2 regions of the Pseudomonas sp. H1_G08 genome follow, and region 1 is predicted to be linked to the other one. Evidence: riboswitches for the same ligand, from Rfam matches in the RefSeq annotation. Region 1 holds a riboswitch; the other holds the start of a gene.
What was found. A riboswitch is a leader RNA that binds a small molecule or an ion and turns the genes downstream of it on or off. The one in region 1 is predicted to bind cobalamin.
Positions count from the first base shown of each region.

Region 2: it holds a riboswitch for cobalamin, as region 1 does, so the genes downstream of both, AB4N85_RS06970 (CbtB domain-containing protein) here and cobO (cob(I)yrinic acid a,c-diamide adenosyltransferase) in region 1, are expected to answer to the same signal.

Region 1 is NZ_CP162822.1:725,454-736,618, reverse strand. Features, by position in the region: gene AB4N85_RS03415 (adenosylcobinamide-GDP ribazoletransferase) at 1-67, opposite strand, end outside; gene cobC (alpha-ribazole phosphatase family protein) at 69-644, opposite strand; gene cobT (nicotinate-nucleotide--dimethylbenzimidazole phosphoribosyltransferase) at 641-1,696, opposite strand; gene cobU (bifunctional adenosylcobinamide kinase/adenosylcobinamide-phosphate guanylyltransferase) at 1,693-2,214, opposite strand; gene AB4N85_RS03395 (cobyric acid synthase) at 2,335-3,786, opposite strand; gene cobD (threonine-phosphate decarboxylase CobD) at 3,783-4,775, opposite strand; gene cbiB (adenosylcobinamide-phosphate synthase CbiB) at 4,768-5,676, opposite strand; gene bluB (5,6-dimethylbenzimidazole synthase) at 5,673-6,323, opposite strand; gene AB4N85_RS03375 (cobyrinate a,c-diamide synthase) at 6,320-7,720, opposite strand; gene cobO (cob(I)yrinic acid a,c-diamide adenosyltransferase) at 7,717-8,328, opposite strand; cobalamin riboswitch at 8,412-8,641, opposite strand; gene AB4N85_RS03365 (hypothetical protein) at 8,804-9,388, shown strand; gene AB4N85_RS03360 (PQQ-dependent sugar dehydrogenase) at 9,455-10,768, shown strand; gene AB4N85_RS03355 (C40 family peptidase) at 10,896-11,165, opposite strand, start outside.
Region 2 is NZ_CP162822.1:1,537,410-1,548,574, forward strand. Features, by position in the region: gene cobM (precorrin-4 C(11)-methyltransferase) at 59-805, opposite strand; gene AB4N85_RS06960 (cobalamin biosynthesis protein) at 884-1,297, opposite strand; gene AB4N85_RS06965 (CbtA family protein) at 1,294-1,995, opposite strand; gene AB4N85_RS06970 (CbtB domain-containing protein) at 2,007-2,204, opposite strand; cobalamin riboswitch at 2,328-2,546, opposite strand; cobalamin riboswitch at 3,454-3,665, shown strand; gene cobW (cobalamin biosynthesis protein CobW) at 3,765-4,829, shown strand; gene cobN (cobaltochelatase subunit CobN) at 4,832-8,680, shown strand; gene AB4N85_RS06985 (ATP-binding protein) at 8,897-9,907, shown strand; gene AB4N85_RS06990 (vWA domain-containing protein) at 9,880-10,572, shown strand; gene AB4N85_RS06995 (TerC family protein) at 10,930-11,165, shown strand, end outside.

The sequences.
Region 1 (11,165 bases):
CGGGCATGCCCGGCAGGCGAATCGGCAGGCTGCTGAGAAACTGCAAGGCGATCCACAGCGGTAACATCTCAGTGACCTTCCTTGAGCGCGCCGTCAGGCTCGACCGTCAGCGCAAACAGCGCGCCGTGGCCGACTTCGACATTGAGCAGTTGCTCGCGGGGCAAACCTCGGGCCTGCGCCAGCAACAAACGCATCACGCCGCCGTGGCTGACCAGCAGAATTCGTTCGCCGGCGTAAGCCGCCTGCAACCGCGCGACCGCCGCCAACACCCGCGCGGAAAACGCGCTGACCGGCTCCCCCTGCGGTGGCGTGAAGCCATAGGGATCAGCCCAGAACAGCCCCAGCGCTTCGGCGTCCGTTTCCATCAACGCCGCCGCGCTCTGCCCTTCCCATGCGCCGAAATGCAGTTCCTGCAGATCCTTGTCCAGATGCACGGACAGGTTCAATTGCTCACCGAGTTCGGCGGCGAAGCGCGCGCAGCGCTGCAATGGCGAACTGACAATTCGATCCCACGGCCCGCCTTCGACCACCGCTGCACGCATCTGTGTCCAGCCGTTTGCGGTCAGCGCATCGTCGAGGCTGCCGCGCAAGCCGCCGCCGAGTTCCGTTTCGCCGTGGCGCAGCAGATCCAGACGCAGACTCATGCCGGGCGATCCGCGACAGCCGCTTCGGCGAACGTCGCCATTTGCCCGTGCAGGTCACAGGCCAGGCGCAACAACGGCACCGCCAACGCTGCGCCACTGCCCTCGCCCAAGCGCAGGTCGAGTTCCAGCAACGGTTCGGCGCTCAAGGTTTCCAGCACATGACGATGGCCCGGCTCGGCACCGCGATGGCCGAACAACAGCCACTCGCGACAGGCCGGATTCAAGCGCACCGCGACCAGCGCGGCGACCGTGCAGATAAAGCCGTCAACCAGCACCGCAATGCCTTCCTGCGCGCAGGCCAGATAGGCGCCGACCAACGCGGCAATCTCGAAACCGCCAAGATTGAACAACGTCTGCAAGGCATCGCCACGCTGTGCGGCATGCAGCGCCAGCGCGCGTTCGATGACTTGCGCCTTGTGGCTGACGCCAGCGGCATTCAGCCCGGTACCGGGGCCGGTCAGGTGCGCTACCGGGCAATCGAGCAAGGCACAGGCCAGCGCACTGGCCGCCGTGGTATTGCCGATGCCCATCTCGCCGCCGATGAACAACTGGGTGCCGGCGGCTTTCGCGCGCACGACACTGTCGCGACCGGCCTGCAAGGCCAATTCGCCCTGCGCCTGAGTCATCGCTGCGCTCTGAGCGAAGTTCGCCGTTCCCGCGCCAATGTTCAGATGGCGCACGCCGGGCAGATTCAGCGTCGGATTCACTGTGCCCAGATCGACCACTTCCAGTTGCGCGCCGAGCTGACGTGCCAGCACGCTGATCGCCGCGCCGCCGCTGACAAAGTTGAGCAGCATCTGCCCGGTGACTTCCTGCGGATAAGCCGATACACCTTCGGCTACCACGCCATGGTCGCCAGCGAAAATCGCGATCCAGACTTGATCGAGCGTTGGCTTGAGCTGACCTTGCAGACCGGCCAGTTGCACGGCCACCGATTCAAGGCGCCCCAACGAACCGGCCGGTTTGGTCAGTTGCTGCTGGCGCTCGGTCGCTTGCGCGATGATGTCCGAGTTCACGGTTTTGCACGGGTTCAGCCACCAGGTTGGGCTCATAACGCAGGTCCTTTCAAAGTCAGGGGCAGGCCGGCAACAGTCAGGACAACTCGCTGACAACGCTCGGCCAGAGCTTGATGCAGCCAACCGGCTTCATCGACATAGCGGCGAGTCAATTCGCCCAGCGGCACGACACCCATTCCGGTCTCGTTGCTGACAAAGATGATTTCACCCGGCAACGACGCCAGGCAGTCGAGCAAGGCTTCACGCTCGGCGGCGAGACGTTCGGCGTCGTCGAGCATGAGCAGATTGGTCAGCCACAGGGTCAGGCAATCGACCAGCAGGCAGCGCTCGGCGCCGGCGGATTCGCGCAGCACGCGGGCCAGTTCCAGCGGCTCTTCGATCAACGCCCATTCAGCCGGGCGGCGTGCGCGGTGATGGGCGACGCGTTGATTCATTTCGCCGTCCAGCGGTTGGCTGGTGGCGATGTAGGTGACCGCCAGATGGCTGTCGCTGGCGAGTTTTTCCGCCAGACGACTCTTGCCGGAACGGGCGCCGCCGAGGATCAGTTGGAGCATGGGTTCATCCAAAAATGTGTGGTAAGGCAGCCGCCCCCTTCGCGAGCAGGCTCGCTCCCACGGTTGATCGCAGTTCCCTGTGGGAGCGAGCCTGCTCGCGAAGAGGCCAGTCCAGACAACTCAAATCCCGCAGAGCTGACGCAACAGCCCGGTATCCAGATGCTTCTCCACCAGATCTGCCAGCCGTTCGATATCGCGTTCGCGCAAGCCGTGGTAATCGACCTCTTGTACATCACTCAGCCCGGCCCAGCGCAGCAACGCCGCGCTCGCCTCGGGGGATTCGAACAAGCCATGCAGATAGGTGCCGAACACCTGACCATCAGCACTTTGCGCACCATCGCAACGACCGTCGTCCAAATGCACCGCCGGATTCTCCAGCGCCGGCCCGCTGGTTACGCCAGCATGTATTTCGTAACCGCTGACTGCGGCGCTTTCCAACGCCAGCCGCCCGCGCACGTTGCGCAATTGCTTCTCGGCTTCGAGTTGGGTTTCGAACGCCAGCAGCCCCAGACCGGCGCTGGAGCCGGCAGCGCCTTCCAGCCCAAGCGGATCGTGCACCTGCTCACCGAGCATCTGCAGACCGCCGCAAATCCCCAGCACCTTGCCGCCGTAGCGCAGATGCCGATTGATCGCCGCATCCCAACCGTTGGCGCGCAGATAAGCCAGATCACTGCGCACGCTTTTCGAGCCCGGCAGGATGATCAGGTCGGCGGCGGGAATCGCCTGGCCCGGGCCGACGAACTGCAGATCCACCTGCGGATGCAGACGCAGCGGGTCGAAGTCGGTGTGATTGCTGATGCGCGGCAGCACCGGCACCACCACTTTCAACACCTGCTCGGCCTTGTCGGTCTGGCGTTGGTCGATGCCGTCCTCGGCCTCAAGGTGCAGGTCCATCACGTAGGGCAAGACGCCGACCACCGGTTTGCCAGTGCGCTGCTCCAGCCAGTCGAGGCCCGGTTGCAACAAGGCGATATCGCCGCGAAAGCGGTTGATGATGAAGCCTTTGACTCGCGCCTGTTCGCTCGGTGAAAGCAATTCCAGGGTACCGACCAAATGCGCAAACACGCCGCCGCGATTGATGTCGGCGATCAGCAAAACCGGGCAATCCACCGCTTCGGCAAAGCCCATGTTGGCAATGTCGCCGGCGCGCAGATTGATCTCCGCCGGCGAACCGGCGCCTTCGACCATTACCAGCGGATACGCAGCGCTGAGTCGCTCGTGCGAGGCGAGCACCGCTTGCATCGCGATAGCCTTGTAATCGTGATAGGCGACGGCGTTCATCGTCGTCACCGCGCGGCCATGAATGATCACTTGCGCGCCGGTGTCGCTGTTGGGTTTGAGCAATACCGGGTTCATGTCGGTGTGGGGTTCGAGAAAGGCCGCTTGCGCCTGCACTGCCTGCGCGCGGCCGATCTCGCCGCCGTCAGCGGTGACTGCGCTGTTGAGCGCCATGTTCTGCGGTTTGAACGGCACCACCGCCACGCCCTGGCGGGTGGCCCAGCGGCACAACGCCGTCACCAAAGTGCTTTTGCCGGCATCGGACGTGGTGCCTTGCACCATCAGAGTGGTCATGGATGGTCCTTGGTGAAAGCTTGCAAAGCCTGTTCGAGACGCAGCGCTTGCGCGGCATCCGCTGGCAGGCCGAAACGCACGCTGCTGTTGTGGCTGAACAGGCGCAGGAGGATGCCGCGCCGGGCGAGGAATTCGTGCAGCGCTTCGGCGTGCTCGGTGATCAGCCACTGAAACAGTGCGCAGCCACCCTGCGGTGCAAAACCGCAACGGGTCAGCAGCGCCGCCAGCCGTTCGCTCGCTTCATCGCTGCGAATCCGCTGACGAGTGTGACCCTCGGTGTCTTGCAGGCACGCCGTACCGAGCACCCGCGTCGGCCCGCTCACCGCCCACGGCCCGACCTGTTCGGCGAGCAGTTTGAGCAACTTGCGCTCGGCCAGAACGAAACCGAGGCGCACCCCGGCCAGACCGAAAAACTTGCCGAACGAACGCAACACCACCAGCCCGACCTGATGCGCATAGGGCGCCAGGCTCAGTTGCGGCGTGTTGTCCATAAACGCTTCGTCGACTACCAGCCAGCCGCCACGTTGCGCCAGCCGCGCATGCCAGTCGAGCAGGCGTGCCGGGGTCAGGCTGAGGCCGGTCGGATTGTTCGGATTGACCACCACCAGCACATCGAGACTGTCGAGAAAGAACTCGACTTCCTGCTCGAGCACTTCACGGACGATGTAACCGCTGCGCCGCCAGGCTTCGGCATGCTCGGCATAGCACGGCGACAACACGCCGACCTTGCCGGCCCGGCGCAGACGCGGTAGCAACTGGATAGCCATTTGCGAGCCGGCGACCGGTAGCACCTGCGCGGCGCCGTAATAATCGCAGGCGGCCTGTTCCAGTCCGTCATCGGTTTCCGGCAAGCGCGCCCAAGCGCGCAGCGGGATCTCCGGGATCGGGAACGGCCATGGCGCGAGGCCGCTGGACAGGTCGAGCCAGTCGGCTTCGGCAATCCCGTAATCGAGTGCAGCCTTGCGCAACCGGCCACCGTGCTCAAGCATATAATTCCGCCCCCAGGCAAAGCATCAGCAGCCATAACCATACGCCGCGCTGGACCAATTGCCAGCCACGGTCAATGGAATCGGCATCTGCCGGCGCACCTTCGCCCAGTTGCGGGCGCTCATGCAGTTCGCCGTGATAGATCGCCGGGCCACCCAACTCGACGCCCAGCGCACCGGCACCGGCCGCCATCACCGGGCCGGCGTTGGGGCTGTCCCACTGCGGCGCCTGGGTGCGCCAGCATTTGAGCGCGAGTCGGGTTTTGCCGAGCAGCGCGTAGGTCAACGCCACCAGACGCGCAGGAATGTAGTTCAACACGTCGTCGATTTTCGCCGCCGCCCAGCCGAAACGCTCGAAGCGTTCGTTGCGATAACCCCACATCGCATCGAGGGTATTGCTCAAGCGATACAGGACCACGCCCGGCGCGCCGGCGACGACAAACCAGAACAGCGCAGCGAACACTGCATCGCTGCCGTTCTCCAGCACCGACTCAGTCGCGGCGCGGGCCACGGCGTTGCTGTCCAGTTCATTGGTCTGGCGGCTGACCAGATAGCCGACGCGCTTGCGCGCCTCGTCCAGATCATCGGCGCGCAACGCAGCCGCGACCGGTGCGACATGTTCGTCGAGGCTGCGCATGCCGAGTGCGCAATACAGCGCGAGAATCTCGACAATCCAGCCGACATAGGGCGCCCAGGAAAATGCCGTGGCGAGCAAGGTCAGCGGCAGTACCGCGATAACCCACGCGGTCACGCCATGGCTGCGCCAGCCACGACCGCCAGCGTTGAAGCGTTGCTCGATGCGCCCGGCAAAATTGCCGAACGCCACCAGCGGATGCCAGCGTTTCGGTTCACCGAGCAGCGCATCCAGCGCTACTGCGGCGACACTCAGCAACGCCACACTCATTGACTCACTCCCCAATAATTGTCGTACAGCAACTCGTTCAGCGGTCGCGCCTGCGCCCAGCCTTCAAGTACCAGCATCGGCGCCGGATAGAATTCCTTGACCGGGCCGAGACACAACACCGCCAGCGGCTTGGCACCGGCCGGCAATTTGAGCAAATCCGCCAGGGCCTGCGGCTCGAACAGCGAGACCCAGCCCATGCCCAGACCTTCAGCGCGGGAGGCCAGCCACAGATTCTGGATCGCGCAGGACAGCGAAGCCATGTCCATTTCCGGCAACGTGCGCCGACCGAAAATGTGTTTCTCGCGATCGTCCATCAGCGCCGCCACCAACACTTCGGCGCAATCGTTGATGCCTTCGACCTTGAGCTGCATGAACTCATCGCTGCGCTCGCCAAGGGCTTCGGCGGTGCGGATACGTTCGTCTTCGACGAGATCGCGGATCTGCCCGCGCAAAGCACGATCGCTGATACGAATGAAGCGCCACGGCTGCATCAGGCCGACGCTTGGCGCTTGATGAGCGGCTTCGAGCAGACGACGCAGCAGTTGCGGCTCGACGCTGCCGCCGGTGAAGTGGCGCATGTCGCGGCGCTCGGCGATTGCCTTGTAGACCGCTGCGCGCTCGGCTTCGGAGAAGGTGTTGTCGGTCATGGCCCCATCGCTGGCAAGCCAGCTCCCACAGGAGATCGCATTTCTTCAGGAAGCTCACCATTCACTGTGGGAGCGAGCTTGCTCGCGAAGGCGGCCTCACGATCTGGCGCAAACAATGCGGCAATCGCAGTCGGATTCGACGGGAAATAAAAATGCACATAAGAAGCCGTCATCCGCCCCTCGCGATAAACCGCCTCGGCCCCACGCCCGCCATTAGGACTCACCCCCCGGGCAATCGGCGTCAGCTCTGTGGTGGTCAGGGAATGATGATAGGTATGCCCACGCAAGGAACCTTCCGGCAGCTCAACCGCCTGCAACGCCAGCGCCGCCAGACGCTTCTGCATCACCGCCTCGCCCTTGAGCAAACCGACCAGCTCAGCACGGGTGCCTTCCACGTCGGTCAGCGAATCAAGCAGATAAAGCATGCCGCCACACTCGGCGAGCAACGGCTTGCCCGCCGCATGGTGCGCGCGGATCGCCGCCAGCATTGAGGCGTTTTGCGCCAGCGCGACGTGATGCAGCTCTGGATAGCCGCCCGGCAGATACAGGCTGTCCGCCTCGGGCAATCGGGTGTCGCGAATCGGCGAGAAGAAGCGCAATTCGGCGCCCATCGCCCGCAGCAGATCGAGACTGGCGCCATAGGTGAAGGCAAAGGCTTCATCGCGGGCAACGGCGATGCGCACACCTTTTAATAGAGGCTCGGCGGCGATGACGTCAGGCCCGGCGAATTCAACGGCCGGTGGCAGCGCGACCTCGCAACTGCTGGCCAGCGCATCGGCGGCCGCGTCGAGGCGCAGATCCAGATCATTCAATTCGCTGGCCTGAACCAGGCCGAGGTGGCGGCTCGGCAATTCGATACCGGTTTCGCGGGACAGCGCACCGTACCAGCGCAGACCTTCGGTGAGGCTGCCTTCGAGTAATTGCGCATGGCGCAAGGTGCCGACGCGGTTGGCCAGCACGCCAGCGAACGGCAAGTCCGGCTGATACTTGGCCAGGCCCAGCGCCAAGGCGCCAAAGGTCTGCGCCATGGCGGTGCCATCGATCACGCCGAGCACCGGCACACCGAAGTGGCGCGCCAGATCAGCGCTGGATGGCGTGCCGTCGAAAAGGCCCATCACGCCCTCGATCAGAATCAGGTCAGCCTCGGCGGCGGCTTCCCACAACAGCCGGCGACTTTCCTGCTCGCCGACCATCCACATGTCCAGTTGATACACCGGCGCACCGCTCGCGCGCTCGAGGATCATCGGGTCGAGAAAGTCCGGACCGCATTTGAACACGCGCACCTTGCGCCCTTGGTTGCGATGCAAACGGGCGAGTGCGGCGGTGACGGTGGTCTTGCCCTGACCGGAGGCCGGCGCGGCGATCAACACCGCCGGGCAGTGACGTGGTTGCTTCAAAGTTCGACGCCTTTCTGCGCTTTGATCCCGGCCTGAAAGGCGTGCTTGAGCATGCCCATCTCGGTAACCGTGTCGCCCATCTCGATCATTTCCGGCTTGGCGCCGCGACCGGTGACCACCACGTGCTGCATCGGCGGGCGCGCTTGCAAATCGCTGAGCACCTGATCGAGATCGAGGTAGCCGTGCTTGAGGGCGATGTTCAACTCATCGAGCACTACCAGACCGATCGAAGGGTCGCGCAACAATTCGCGCGAGACTTCCCAAGCGGCGGTCGCAGCGGCGATGTCGCGCTGACGATCCTGGGTTTCCCAGGTGAAGCCTTCGCCCATGACGTGGAAACGCACCTGCTCGGGGAAGCGGCGGAAAAACAATTCTTCGCCTGTGCTGTTGCGGCCTTTGATGAACTGCACAACGCCGCACTGCATGCCGTGGCCCATCGCGCGGGCGAGCATGCCGAACGCCGAGCTGCTCTTGCCTTTGCCATTGCCGGTCAGCACCAACACCAGGCCACATTCGTCGGGCGAGCTGGCGATGCGTTCGTCGATCACGGCTTTCTTGCGCTGCATGCGCGCCAGATGGCGTTCGTCACGCTCGGGGGAATCAGTCATGGGGGGAGCTCTCCGTTGAGGCTGGATAACGGCGGGCAGGCACAAGAATAGACGGCAAAAAGCCTGGCATCGCCCACCGTGATGCCGCTGAGATGGATCAGGCCGGTCTCCGGGCTCATGAGCGGCGTTTCGCCGGACTGCGCGCCTTCCCGCTTCTTTCGAGGCAGTGGCTCAAGGCGCAGTTTTCACTCATTTACCGTTGCGGGGGCAGCGCCGGGATCGTCGTGGCTTCGCTTGAAGACCACCCTCACCGGCTTCCCTGTTTCACTCTGTCGACGCGGGGCCACAGAGCACCTGAAACAAGCGGCGAAGGTTAGAGGGTTGGGGGTGGAGCGTCAATTGAAGAGGCGCTTTGCGCGCGAATAACTGCCGCTGATCCATTGTGCAGCGGCAATCTTGTGCCAGACTGCGACAAGTGATATCAAAGAGCCATGCTTTTCCCGAAAAGCCCACTACAACAATAAGGATGACGACGATGCAAGGCATGATCATCAGCAACCCGCGCCTGGAATTCCTGCGCCCGGTGCTGGAACGCTGGTTTGACTGTATCGATCGCTACAACACCGTTCGCGGCGACAACGACACGCCATATTGGCACGACGAGAAAGCCAATCTCGGCCTGCTCGCGGCAGCGGCGTGGATGGATGAAATGGTCACGCTGAACGACACGGCCACGCGCAAACAGAACGAAGAAGGCGAACGCAATGCTCGCGCCGACCTGCTGATTGCCGGCGCCGAAGACCGCGCGTTCATTCAGGCCACGCAACGCTGGCCACGGGTCAACAACCTCAACCTGACCCAGGCACTGCTCGACGTCACCGCTGATGCCAAGCGCATCAGCTACGCCAGCGATCTCAAGCTCGGCTGCCTCTTTGTTGCTCCGCAAAAACCTCAGCACAGCGCCAGCCCCGAAGAATTGCAGGACATGGTCGACGACCTGCAAAAGGAACACACCTGCGCCGTGGCCTGGTATTTCCCCTACGCCTATCGCAAATTGCACAGCGACGCGGGCAACTATCATCCGGGCATCGCCATGCTGTTCAAGGAAGCCCGCGGTTGAGCAGTTGAACCATCGGGCCTGCGCCCTCCTCTATGTTTAGGAATGCATTCATAGGGAAGATCAGCAATGCGCAAGGCCCAACTCGCTCTTATCATCGCCGTCGCTGGCGGGCTCGCCGCCTGCGGTGAAACCTCCAGCCTGCAAGTCTCCGACGGCACCGGCCCGTCACCGAAACTGCCCGAACCGAACAAGACGCTGATCCCGACAGTCAACATCGCCCCGGCGGTGGGCTGGCCGGACGGCGCGAAACCGACCGCAGCGGCCGGCACCCAGGTCGCCGCGTTTGCCGAAGGCCTTGATCACCCGCGCTGGCTCTACGTGCTGCCCAACGGCGATGTGCTGGTGGCGGAGACCAATGCGCCGCCCAAGCCCGATGACAGCAAAGGCATTCGTGGCTGGGTGATGAAGAAAGTCATGGGCAAGGCCGGCGCCGGCGTGCCCAGCCCGAACCGCATCACCCTGCTGCGTGATGCCGACCACGACGGCGTCGCAGAAACCCGCACGGTGTTCCTGCAGAACCTCAATTCGCCGTTTGGCATGACGCTGGTCGGCAACGATTTGTACGTTGCCGACACCGACCGCCTGCTGCGCTTCAACTACGAGCCGGGCGCCACCGAGATCAAGACCCAACCGATCAAAGTCGTCGACTTGCCCGGCGGCACGCTGAATCACCACTGGACCAAAAACGTCATCGCCAGCAAGGACGGCAACAAGCTCTACGTCACCGTCGGCTCGAACAGTAACGTCGGCGAAAACGGTCTGGATCAGGAAGAAGGCCGCGCGGCGATCTGGGAAGTGGATCGTGCGACCGGCAATCACCGGATCTTCGCCTCGGGTATCCGCAACCCCAACGGCCTCGCCTGGGAACCTACCAGCGGCGCATTGTGGACAGCAGTCAACGAGCGTGACGAAATCGGCAGCGATCTGGTGCCGGACTACATCACCTCGGTCAAGGACGGCGGCTTCTATGGCTGGCCGTTCAGCTACTACGGCCAGCACGTCGATGTGCGGGTCAAACCGCAGAATCCTGATCTGGTGGCCAAGGCCATCGCTCCGGATTACGCGGTCGGTCCGCACACCGCTTCGCTGGGCCTGACCTTCGCCGAGGGCAACCGCTTGCCGGCGCAATTCAAGGAAGGCGCATTCATTGGCCAACACGGCTCGTGGAACCGCAAACCGCACAGTGGCTACAAGGTGATTTTCGTACCGTTCACTGGCGGCAAACCGACCGGGCAGCCGGTGGATGTGCTGACCGGTTTCCTCGACAAGGACGACAATGCGCTGGGCCGCCCAGTTGGCGTGGTCATCGATCAGCAAGGTGGCTTGCTGGTGGCGGATGATGTGGGCAACAAGGTGTGGCGCGTTTCTGCCAGCAAGTAAGTTAAGCGCGAAGCAAAAAATGTGGGAGCGAGCCTGCTCGCGAAAGCGGTTTATCAGTTAAATCATTGTCAACTGACACTCCGCCTTCGCGAGCAGGCTCGCTCCCACATTTAGTTATGCATACGCACTAGGGGTTATGCGCCAGCTGCCCCGGCTGCAACACCCGCTTGGCGCTCAGATACGCCTTCTGCCAATACGCTTTCGACAGACTGTCGAGCTTGACCGTGCCGCCAGTGGCCGGTGCATGCACGAAGCGACCCTCGCCGACGTAAATCCCCGCATGACTGACCTGCGAGCCGCCATTGGTGGCGAAGAAAATCAGGTCGCCGGTTTGCAAGCCTTCCTTGCCGACATTCGGCGCCTGCATGACGATCATTTCGCGGGTCGAGCGTGGCAG
Region 2 (11,165 bases), 810 kb from region 1:
TCGCTCTCACAATTAAATGCAATCACCTGTGGGAGCGAGCCTGCTCGCGAAGGCGTCTTCAAGGGCGATAAAGATGCGCATGCCCGGCCCGATACAACGAAGACTCGCTGAACACCTCGCTGCCCAGCACCCTGCCAACCAAGATCAGCGCCGTACGCCGAAAGCCTTTGGCCTCGACCTTTGCGGCAATGTCCGCCAATGTACCTACCACCCAGTCCTGATCCGGCCATGTCGCGCGGTGAATAACGGCAATCGGGCAGTCCGCGCCGTAATGCGGCAGCAGTTCAACCAGTATCTTTTCCAGATGATTGACCCCCAGATGAATGGCCATGGTCGCGCCGTGCTGCGCCAGGCTCGCCAGTTCTTCGCCGGCGGGCATCGCGGTCTTGTCGGCGTAACGGGTCAGGATCACGCTTTGCGAAATGTCCGGCAGGGTCAACTCGGCGCCCAGCAGCGCTGCGCATGCCGCCGTCGCGGTTACGCCCGGAATGATCTCGAAAGGAATGTTCAGCTCACGCAAGTAGCGGATCTGCTCACCAATCGCGCCGTACAGACTTGGGTCTCCGGAATGCACACGGGCCACATCCTGGCCTTGGGCATGGGCAGTCCTGATCAGATCGATGATCTGTTCCAGATGCAGTTCAGCGCTATTGGCCACGATTTCGGCCTGATGACCTTCCAGCACCGCTGCGGGTACCAGCGAACCGGCGTAGATAATCACCGGGCAGCTGCGAATCAGCCGTTGGCCTTTGACGGTGATGAGTTCCGGGTCGCCGGGGCCGGCGCCGATGAAGTAGACGGTCATCGTTGAATCCTTGTGAAGAGGCGCAGGCACACTGCAGATGAAGCGTGCTCATGATCGATGGCGGGGATTATCGGGATTTTATGCAGCGCCGGCCAATGCCAGCGTGGCCTGCGCATATTTCTGCCGGTGGATCAGCAGTTTCGCCGGCGCCTGAATCAGTTGCTCGGCGAGCGCCAGCGCGGCGCTTTCCGCCACGCCGTAGCAGCCGGTGCGCTCAAAGGCGATCTGCGATTGATGGCTGAGGCGCTGCTGATAGGGCGCCAGTTCGGCACTGTTGAAATACTGCAGCGGCAGGTTCAATTGTGTGGCCAGTTCCAGCAACCCCGGTTCGTCGCGCTTGAGGTCGATACTCGCCAAAGCCTTGACCGCTCGCAGCTCGATGCGGTGCGCCTGCAACGCTTGATCGAGTAACGCACGCAACGTACTGGCCGGGCAGCCCCGCTGGCAGCCGAGGCCGACCACGAGGGTCGGCGCTGCGCGGTCATCGGTCATGCCTGATATGGGCCTGCGCTTTTGCGGCGGAACAACCATGCACTGATCAGGCCCAAGGCCAGCCAGAACGCGACGTTGGTCAGCTGCGAAGCGATTTTGAACTGGGTTTCCAGTGCCTTTGGAGCGAGCATCGAATGCACCTGCGGTTGCGGCGCGCCGATCACATGCGGCACGGCGAGAATCGCTACACCAAGAAGCTTCATCAGCCAGTGACGGCTGAAAGCGATCAGTGCCAGGCCGACAGCGGTCGAAGCGGCAGTGCCGATCCACCAGATCTGCCGCGAAGCCAGATCGGCGGCGGCTGTGCCCGGCAACTCAGGTGGCAGGCCCAAGGTCGGCGCGAGAACGAACGTGGCGTAACCGGCCAGACCCCAGAGCAGCCCTTGCGAGGTCTTGGTCGGCGCGCGCAAGGTGTACAGGCCGGCGAGCATCAAGGCGAAACCCACTGCCACCACCAGATTACCGCCAGTGGTCGAGACCACACGCTGCCAGCCGTCTTCCGGCTCCCAGGCTTCGCCATCATGGCTGTGGGCGGCGGTGCCGGCGGCGTGTTCGTGGACTTGCGCGACCGGTTCGGATTTCTCGAAGGTTTCGGCCTGCAGAATCAGTGGCGATACCCAGAAACTCTGCAGCAGGGTCAGCAGCAGGGCGGCCAGCAAGCCGGTGAAGCCTGCGGTTTGCGCGATACGTTTGATCATTTCGGCAGGCCTCAGTGGCACGGGAACGCGGCGCTGTGGCGGGTATCGTGGGCGGCGTTGTGCACCGCTTCGATGTGCGAGAAACCGGCGAACCAGACCAGGCTGGCACCGAGGATCGAGGCGAAGAGGGCGGCGGCGACGCGTTGGCCGAGTGTGGTGCTGCTGGAGATGTGGTCAGTGTGGCTGACGGTGTTACTGATGATCGACATAGCGCTTCCCTCTGAAATGTCAGCGGGTAAACAGAGCGCATGAAAATCCCTGCGGGCCGGGCACGCAGGGATTTCGAACAGCGCCCGCCCACCGCGGGTTTGTTTGTGTTCAGCGGCGCTTGCGCGCGCTGGGTGTTGCGGGCCGGTCTCCGGGCTCGCGAGGGGTTGGCTGGTCGCCGACCTGCAAGCATCACCTTCCCATGCCGGGGCACAGTGGATCTGACGCTTCGCTCGCTTACCGTTGCGGGGGCAGCACCGGACTGACATGGCTTTGAGTAAAGCACATGATTCACCGGTTTCCCGTTTCACCCTGTGAAGGGCACCCGTAACAAGGTGTGCAGGAGAACATGGGTTTGGGTTTTTAGTCAATTTCCGGGGGCGGATCCGTTGCTGCGGGGGGGGCTTTTTTTCGGGTGTTTTTGTGTGTATATCCGTTGCTGCGGGTGTTGCTGATTACGGTTTCGCCTTTACGGCGAGGCACTTTTTCCAAACGCCGAAAAAGTACCCAAAAAGGCTTGCTCCTACGTTCGGCCCTCGCAGGCTCGGGTTCCTTCGCTCCGGGACTGATCCGGGCGCAGCGGCTCCGGTTTGCTTCGCTGCACCTCCTTCCGCTGTGTTCGACTTCGTCGAACGGTCGCTGCGCTCCCACGCCCGGATCAATCCCTCCACTCAGCCTTCCGACGTCGCCGGTGGATCAAGATCAAGAGCACTCGAGCTTGCGCTCATTGTTGAGTGGGGCGGCTGCGCCGCGGGCAGCTGCGCTGCTTTGCTTTTGCTTTTGCTTTTGTGGGAGCGAGCCTGCTCGCGAAGGCGGCCTGACATCCGACCTGTTCTTGAGCTGGTGCGCGATCCAACTGTAGGAGCTGCCGAAGGCTGCGATCTTTTGCTTTTGCCTTTGCTTTTGCTCTGGCTTTTGATCTTTCGCCCCTTCGGCAGGCTTCGTTACGGGATCGATCCGGGGGTGGGAGCGCAGCGACCGTACGACGCAGTCGTACACAGCGGAAGGAGGTGCAGCGAAGCAAACCGTAGCCGCTGCGCCCGGATCGGTCCCGTAACGAAGGTACCCCAGCTCCAGCGAGCGGGCCGTACGCCGGGGCAAAGCCTTTTGGTTCCTTTTTGCTGGGCCGGCACTCCGGCGTTTGAAAAAGGGACTCGCTGTAAGAGCGAAACCATAAGAAGCCGTTACCGCAGCAACGGATATACCCCCAGTTTCAGACTCACCGACCATTGACCCACGACGGACCCATGCGTAGCCTTGCGCTTTCGAGGTTCTTCGGCACTCGCCGAAGCTAAGAAGGGAACGCGGTCAAAGCCGCGGCTGCCCCCGCAACTGTGAACGGTGATGTTCGTTGCCACGCCACTGCCAGCTCAACCGATGAGCCAGCGGGAAGGCGCAATGGACGCCAGGCCCAACGCCTGAACGCCGTCAGCCAGGAGACCTGCCTCGTCACAGATTCTCACTACAACCGGGCGGGGTGATCCGGTGGCGAATGCTTCCGGCGTGCATGCGCGCTGCCGGTTCTCGTCCCGTATGCCCGCCGCTTGCCAAAGGGCATACCGATGAAAACACTGGCCAAACTCCCCGTCACCATCGTCACCGGTTTCCTCGGTTCGGGCAAAACCACGCTGCTGCGGCACATGCTCGACAACGCTCAGGGCCGGCGCATCGCGGTGATCGTCAACGAGTTTGGCGAGCTGGGCATCGACGGTGAAATCCTCAAGCAATGCACCATCGGCTGCACCGAAGAAGAGGCCAGCGGCCGCGTTTATGAGCTGGCCAACGGCTGCCTGTGCTGCACGGTGCAGGAAGAATTCTTCCCGGTGATGCGCGAGCTGGTTGCCCGTCGCGGCGATCTCGACCACATCCTTATTGAAACCTCGGGCCTAGCCCTGCCAAAACCGCTGGTGCAAGCCTTCCAGTGGCCGGAAATTCGCAGTGCCTGCACCGTCGACGCAGTCATCACCGTGGTCGATAGCCCGGCGGTCGCCGCAGGCACATTCGCTGCGTTCCCGGATCAGGTCGATGCCCAGCGCAAACTCGATCCGAACCTTGATCACGAGTCGCCGCTGCACGAATTGTTCGCCGATCAACTGGCCAGCGCTGACCTGGTCATCCTCAACAAAGCCGACCAGACCAGCCCGGAAGATCTGGCTCGCGTACGCGCTGAAGTCGCCGAAGAGCTGCCGCCAGCAGTGAAAATCATCGAAGCCAGCAACGGCCGCCTGCCGCTGGACGTGCTGATCGGTCTCGGTGCCGGCTCTGAAGAACATATCGACAGCCGCCACAGCCACCACGATCATCACCATGACGGTGATGACGACGACCACGATCACGACGCCTTCGATTCGATCTCCATCGAATTGCCGCAAGCCGACGAAAGCTTGCTGCTCGACGCGCTGACGCAACTGGTGGTGCAGCACGGCATCCTGCGCGTCAAAGGTTTCGCGGCCATCCCGAACAAACCAATGCGTCTGCTGATCCAGGGCGTGGGCACGCGTTTCGACAAGCATTTCGACCGCCAGTGGGGCGCCGACGAAGCGCGCGTCACGCGTCTGGTGCTCATCGGTCAGGAGCTTGATGCGGCACAACTCGAAGCGCAATTGCGCGCTGCGCTCAGCGTTTAGCCATGCACCTGCTCAGGACCCAGCCCGGCGGATTCGTCTCGGACGACAACATTGCCGATCTCGGACAAACCCCCGCCGAGCTGGTGATCCTGTGCAGCGGCGATTCCAGCCTGGCGCTGCTCGCGGAGGCTGCGCAGCAACTGCCCGATGACTATCCGAGCCTGCGTCTGGCCAACCCGATGCAGGTGCAGAATCATGCCTCGGTCGATCTGTATGTCGACGAAGTGCTGCGCCACGCCAAGGTCATTCTGATCTCACTGCACGGCGGCATCGCCTATTGGCGCTACGGTGTCGAGCGGCTGGTCGAGTTGTCCGAACGCGGCGTGCAACTGATCCTGGTGCCCGGCGATGACCGCCCGGACCCCGAACTCAGCGACTTGAGCACGGCCAGCGCCGAAGTGCGCGATCGATTCTGGCAATTCCTGCGTCAGGGCGGCATGGGTAACGCGCTGGATTTCTTCCGTTGCCTGGGCAACCAATGGTTCGCCCGCGATTACCCGTGGAACGAGCCGCAAACCCTGCCACGCACGGCGATTTATCACCCACAGAAAAACAGCGCTGCCCTGAGTGACTGGCAAGCCGAATGGCTGCCCGATCAACCGGTGGCGGCGTTGTTGTTTTATCGCTCGCATTTGCAGGCGGCGAACACGGCGTTCATCGATGTGTTCTGTCAGCGTTTGCAGGCAGCCGGGCTCAATCCGCTGCCGATCGCGGTGGCCAGTCTGAAAGAACCCGGTTGCTTGTCGGTGGTCGAGGACTGGCTGGATGAAGTCGAGGCGGGGGTGATTCTCAACACCACCGGTTTTGCCCAATCGAGTCCCGAGGCGCCGCATCTGCGCCCGTTTCGCCGCAACATCCCGGTGATTCAAGCGATCTGCGCCCAGGACAACGAGCCTGGCTGGCGCGACAGCGAGCAGGGCCTCGGGCCGCGCGATCTGGCGATGCACATTGCTTTGCCCGAACTTGACGGACGCATCATCAGCCGCCCGATCAGCTTCAAGGATCTGGCCTGGCGCAGCGAGCGCAGCCAGTCCGATGTGGTCTGTTATCGCGCCCAACCTGAACGCATGGATTTCGTCGCCGAACTGGCGCGGCGCTGGATTGCTCTGGGGCGGGTGCCCAATGGCGAAAAACGCATCGCGCTGATCCTCGCCAACTACCCGACCCGCGACGGCCGCATCGGCAACGGTGTCGGCCTCGATACGCCAGCGGCGGCGCTGAACATCCTCCGCGCTTTGCGCGAAGAGGGTTATCCGGTCACGGCCGAGTTGCCCGATAGCGGCACCGAGCTGATCCAGCAATTGCTCGGCGGTGTCAGCAACGACCTCGACAGTCTCGACCTGCGCCCGTGCCAGCAGAGCCTGACGATGGACGATTACCTGGCAATGTTCAATGCACTGCCGCAGGCGAATCGCGCCGAGGTACTCGAGCGTTGGGGATCGCCACACAACGATCCGATGTGTCGCGACGGCCGGCTGATGATCGCCGGTCTGCGTTTCGGTCTGACCTTTGTCGGCATTCAGCCGGCGCGGGGTTATCAGGTCGATCCGAGCGCGGTGTATCACGACCCGGATCTGGTCCCGCCGCACGGCTATCTGGCGTTCTATTTCTGGTTGCGCAACACCTACGGCGCCCACGGCGTGATTAACGTCGGCAAGCACGGTAATCTCGAATGGCTGCCGGGCAAAGGGGTGGGGCTGTCGGAAGGCTGCTGGCCCGACGCGCTGCTCGGGCCGTTGCCGAATATCTATCCGTTTATCGTCAACGATCCGGGCGAGGGCGCCCAGGCCAAACGGCGCACGCAAGCAGTGATCATCGACCACCTGATGCCACCGCTGACCCGCGCCGAAACCTACGGGCCGCTGCGCAATCTGGAGCTGCTGGCCGACGAATATTACGAGGCGCAACTGCTTGATCCGCGCCGTGCCCGCGAGTTGCAGCGCGACATTCTGCAATTGGTACGAGACACGCAAATCGACCGCGAATTGCAACTGGATGCCGCGCTGGACAGCGATGCCGATGCGGCGATCTGGTTGCCGCGTCTGGACACTTATCTGTGCGATCTGAAGGAATCGCAGATTCGCGATGGGTTGCACATTTTTGGTGAATCGCCGAGCGGGCGCTTGCGTATCGACACCTTGCTGGCGTTGCTGCGCATCCCGCGCGGTGACGGAAAGGGTGCGCAGTCGAGTGTGTTGCGAGCACTGGCCAAAGCGTTTGAACTGGGTTTTGATCCGCTGGATTGCGCATTGGCCGAGCCGTGGAGCGGCCCGCGCCCGACCGAGTTGCAGGCCATCAGCGAAGAAGTATGGCGCACCGCCGGCGACACCCGCGAACGCCTCGAATTGTTTGCCGCAGACCTGATCTTCCAAGCACTGAATGTCCCCTGTGGGAGCGAGCCTGCTCGCGAAAGCGGTGAGTCAGGTAAATCATTGTTGAATCACACACCGAGTTCGCGAGCAGGCTCGCTCCCACAAGGGGCGGGTTGGGCTGAGGTTGATTCGATACTCGACCATCTGCGCGAAGTCGTCGCCCCGCGCCTCGACGCTTGCGGCCCCGCCGAAATGCGCGGTCTGCTCGACGCCCTCAGCGGTCGTTTCGTTCCGGCCGGCCCCAGCGGTGCGCCCAGCCGTGGCCGCCTCGACGTGTTGCCCACCGGGCGTAATTTTTATTCAGTCGACGTGCGCAATCTGCCAACAACTACCGCGTGGCGCATCGGATTCCAGTCGGCAACGCTGATTCTCGAACGGCATCTGCAGGACCACGGCGATCACTTGCGCCACCTCGGCTTGTCCGTGTGGGGCACTGCAACCATGCGCACTGGCGGCGATGACATTGCTCAGGCCATGGCTTTGATGGGCGTGCGTCCGGTCTGGGCCACGGGCAGTCAGCGCGTGGATGATTTCGAGATTCTGCCGCTGAGCCTGCTCGATCGTCCGCGGGTCGACGTGACGCTGCGGGTTTCGGGGTTTTTCCGTGATGCGTTTGCCAATCTCATCCGCCTGTTCGACGCCGCCGTGCAAGCGGTGGCCGCACTGGACGAGCCGGATGACTTGAACCCACTCGCCGCCAAGGTGCGCGCCGAACGCGAGGCGCTGTTGCAGTCGGGCGTCGATGAAGATACCGCGCGGCGTCAAGCCGGGTGGCGCATCTTCGGCGCGAAACCGGGGGCGTATGGCGCCGGGGTGCAAGGCGCTATCGATGGACGTCTGTGGCAGTCGCGCGAAGACCTCGCCGAGGTCTACCTGAACTGGGGCGCCTATGCTTACGGCGGTGCCGACGAGGGCACGGCCGCCCGTGCGCAATTCAGCCAGCGCCTGAGCCAGGTGCAAGCGGTGCTGCAAAACCAGGACAACCGCGAGCATGACCTGCTCGATTCCAACGATTACTACCAGTTCCAGGGCGGCATGCTCGCTGCGGTGGAAACGCTGCGTGGCGAAGCGGCGGCCAGTTATCACGGCGATCACAGCCAGCCGGATCTGCCGAAGATTCGTACCTTAAAGGAAGAATTGAACCGCGTGGTGCGCTCGCGCGCGGCGAATCCGAAGTGGATCGACGGGGTCAAGCGTCACGGCTACAAAGGCGCGTTCGAACTGGCGGCGACGGTTGATAATCTGTTCGCCTTCGATGCGACTACGCAATTGATCGACGACCATCAATATGCGTTGCTGGCGGAGGCATATTTGCTCGATCCGGCGACCCGGGATTTTGTTCGTGAGCATAATCCCCATGCGCTGCGCGACATGACCGAACGCATGCTCGAAGCGCAGCAGCGCGGGATGTGGCAGGAGCCGGGGGCTTATAAAGAAGCGCTGGAGAATTTGCTGTTGGATATCGAGGAAGATATGTAGCCGCTAAAAAGCTACCCTCACCCCAGCCCTCTCCCGGAGGGAGAGGGGGCCGATCTTTAGCGCTGTCGAAGTTTGCGTCGACCCGATGCATCACGTCGACAGAACTCGAGAGGCCATCACGGTCTGTTCCCTCTCCCTCTGGGAGAGGGCTAGGGTGAGGGCAACAACTGACACACCACAACGTCACGACCATCCACGACCACGAAAGAGAAACCCATGACCGACACCCCGCATTTCCCGCTCTCCGCCGTGGTCGGCGCCGATGACTTGAAGCTCGCCCTGTGCCTGACCGCCATCGACCCGAAAATCGGCGGCGTACTCATCGAAGGCCCGCGCGGCATGGCCAAGTCGACGCTGGCGAGGGGCCTGGCGGATCTGCTCGCCAGCGGCCAGTTCGTCACCTTGCCGCTGGGCGCCACGGAAGAGCGCCTGGTCGGCACCCTCGATCTCGACGCTGCCCTGAGCGACGGTCGCGCGCAGTTTTCGCCCGGTGTCCTGGCCAAGGCTGACGGTGGCGTGCTGTACGTCGATGAAGTCAATCTGCTGCCCGATCATCTGGTCGACCTGCTGCTCGATGTCGCCGCCAGCGGTACCAACCTGATCGAGCGTGACGGCATTTCCCATCGGCATTCGGCGAAATTCGTCCTGATCGGCACCATGAACCCGGAAGAGGGCGAACTGCGGCCACAACTGCTTGACCGCTTCGGCTTGAACGTTGCCCTCAGCGGCCACACCGCGCCCGCCGAACGTGGACAGATCATTCGCCGGCGGCTGGATTTCGACAGCGATCCACAAGGGTTCTGCGCGCAGTGGGCGAGCGAGCAACACATCCTGCGTTCGCGCTGTGAAAGCGCCCGCGAGCGCCTGGCAGCCATTCCACTGGATGACGCGGCATTGGCGTTGATTACCGAGCGCTGTTTCGCTGCTGGCGTCGATGGCTTGCGCGCCGATCTGGTCTGGTTGCGCGCGGCCCGCGCCCATGCCGCGTGGCGTGGGGCGGATGCGATTGCTGAAGAGGACATCGACGCGGTGGCCGAATTTGCCCTGCGCCATCGCCGTCGCGAACAACCTTCATCCAGCGCCCAATCACAAGCGCAATCTCCGTCAGGCACAGACAGCAAATCCGGCGAAGGCCAGGGCCAGTGGGGCGAGATGCCGGCAACGGCGCAAGCCACCGGTGCCCGCCGCGAAGTTCCGAGCTGGCCGCCACAGGCAAAAAAGCCCTAGGCATTCGCCCCCGATCCGACGCGGGGGCGAATGCCAGACCCCGTGCCGGACAACTCGATAACGGTCGTCAGGGCCAACGCCAGAGCGCCAGCAGCGGTTCGGTGAACTGGCCGGGCACGCTGCTCAATGGCCTCCCTCAGCGTCGCGCTGATTTGCTGTTTCAACAGCGTACCCGTTCGCCCCATGAAGTCTGGCTGGTGATCGTCGACGCGTCGGCTTCGACCCGTCGCCATCAGGCCTTGAGCGATGCCAAGGGCCTGCTCGCGCAGTTGTTCGACGATGCTTACCGCCAGCGGGCGCGGCTGGCGTTGCTGACCGCCAGTGGTTCTGCGCCGAAATGGCAGGTGCAAGGCTTGAAGGCCTCAAGCGGCCTGAGCACCTGGCTCGCCGGCCTGGGCGCTGGTGGCGGCACGCCGTTGCTCGCGGCGCTGGAACAGGCGCAGCAATGGCTGACGGTTAGACGCAAGCGCTTTCCCGCCGAACAGCAACGCTGCCTGATCGTGACCGATGGTCGCTTGAAAGAGCTGTCGGGGTTGCCGGTGCTGGCGTGCCCGGGATTGCTGATCGACATCGAACGCGGGCCGATTCGACTGGGCCGGGCGAAGGATCTGGCGACCGCGCTGCAAGCGCAGTATCAGCATATCGATGAGCTGGGTCCACGCTGAAATCCGCCGCACCGCTCGCACCCTTTGGGAGCGAGCCTGCTCGCGAAGGCTTTTTCGGCAACGCTGAAAATCTTCGGTTACATTGATTTATACAGATCTTGAAATGATTTACCGCTGTGGAGCGGACCAGTCGACCCTGTACGCTCGAAGGCCATTTTTCATTCAGGATCTACATGAACACCCTCTCGGAGCCTCCCAGTCAGCACTCTCCAGCACGCCTTCGCGCGGTCTTGATCCATTCGCAGCATCCCGTCTTCCGACTCCCGACTATGGTTGATAACGCGGCCCTTGAGCCTTCGCGTTGCACTTCGCCGTGTCCGGCCGCCTGAATTCACTGAAGAGAGATCGAGACGTTTTATGGAATGGTTAGCGGATCCCACGGCCTGGTTAGGCCTGTTGACTCTGATCGTGCTGGAACTGGTGCTGGGTATCGACAACCTGGTGTTCATCGCAATTCTTGCCGACAAACTGCCGCCGCATCAGCGTGATCGTGCGCGGATCATCGGCTTGTCGCTGGCGTTGATCATGCGCCTGGGCCTGTTGGCGAGCATTTCCTGGCTGGTTACGCTCACGCAACCGTTGTTCGAGGTGTT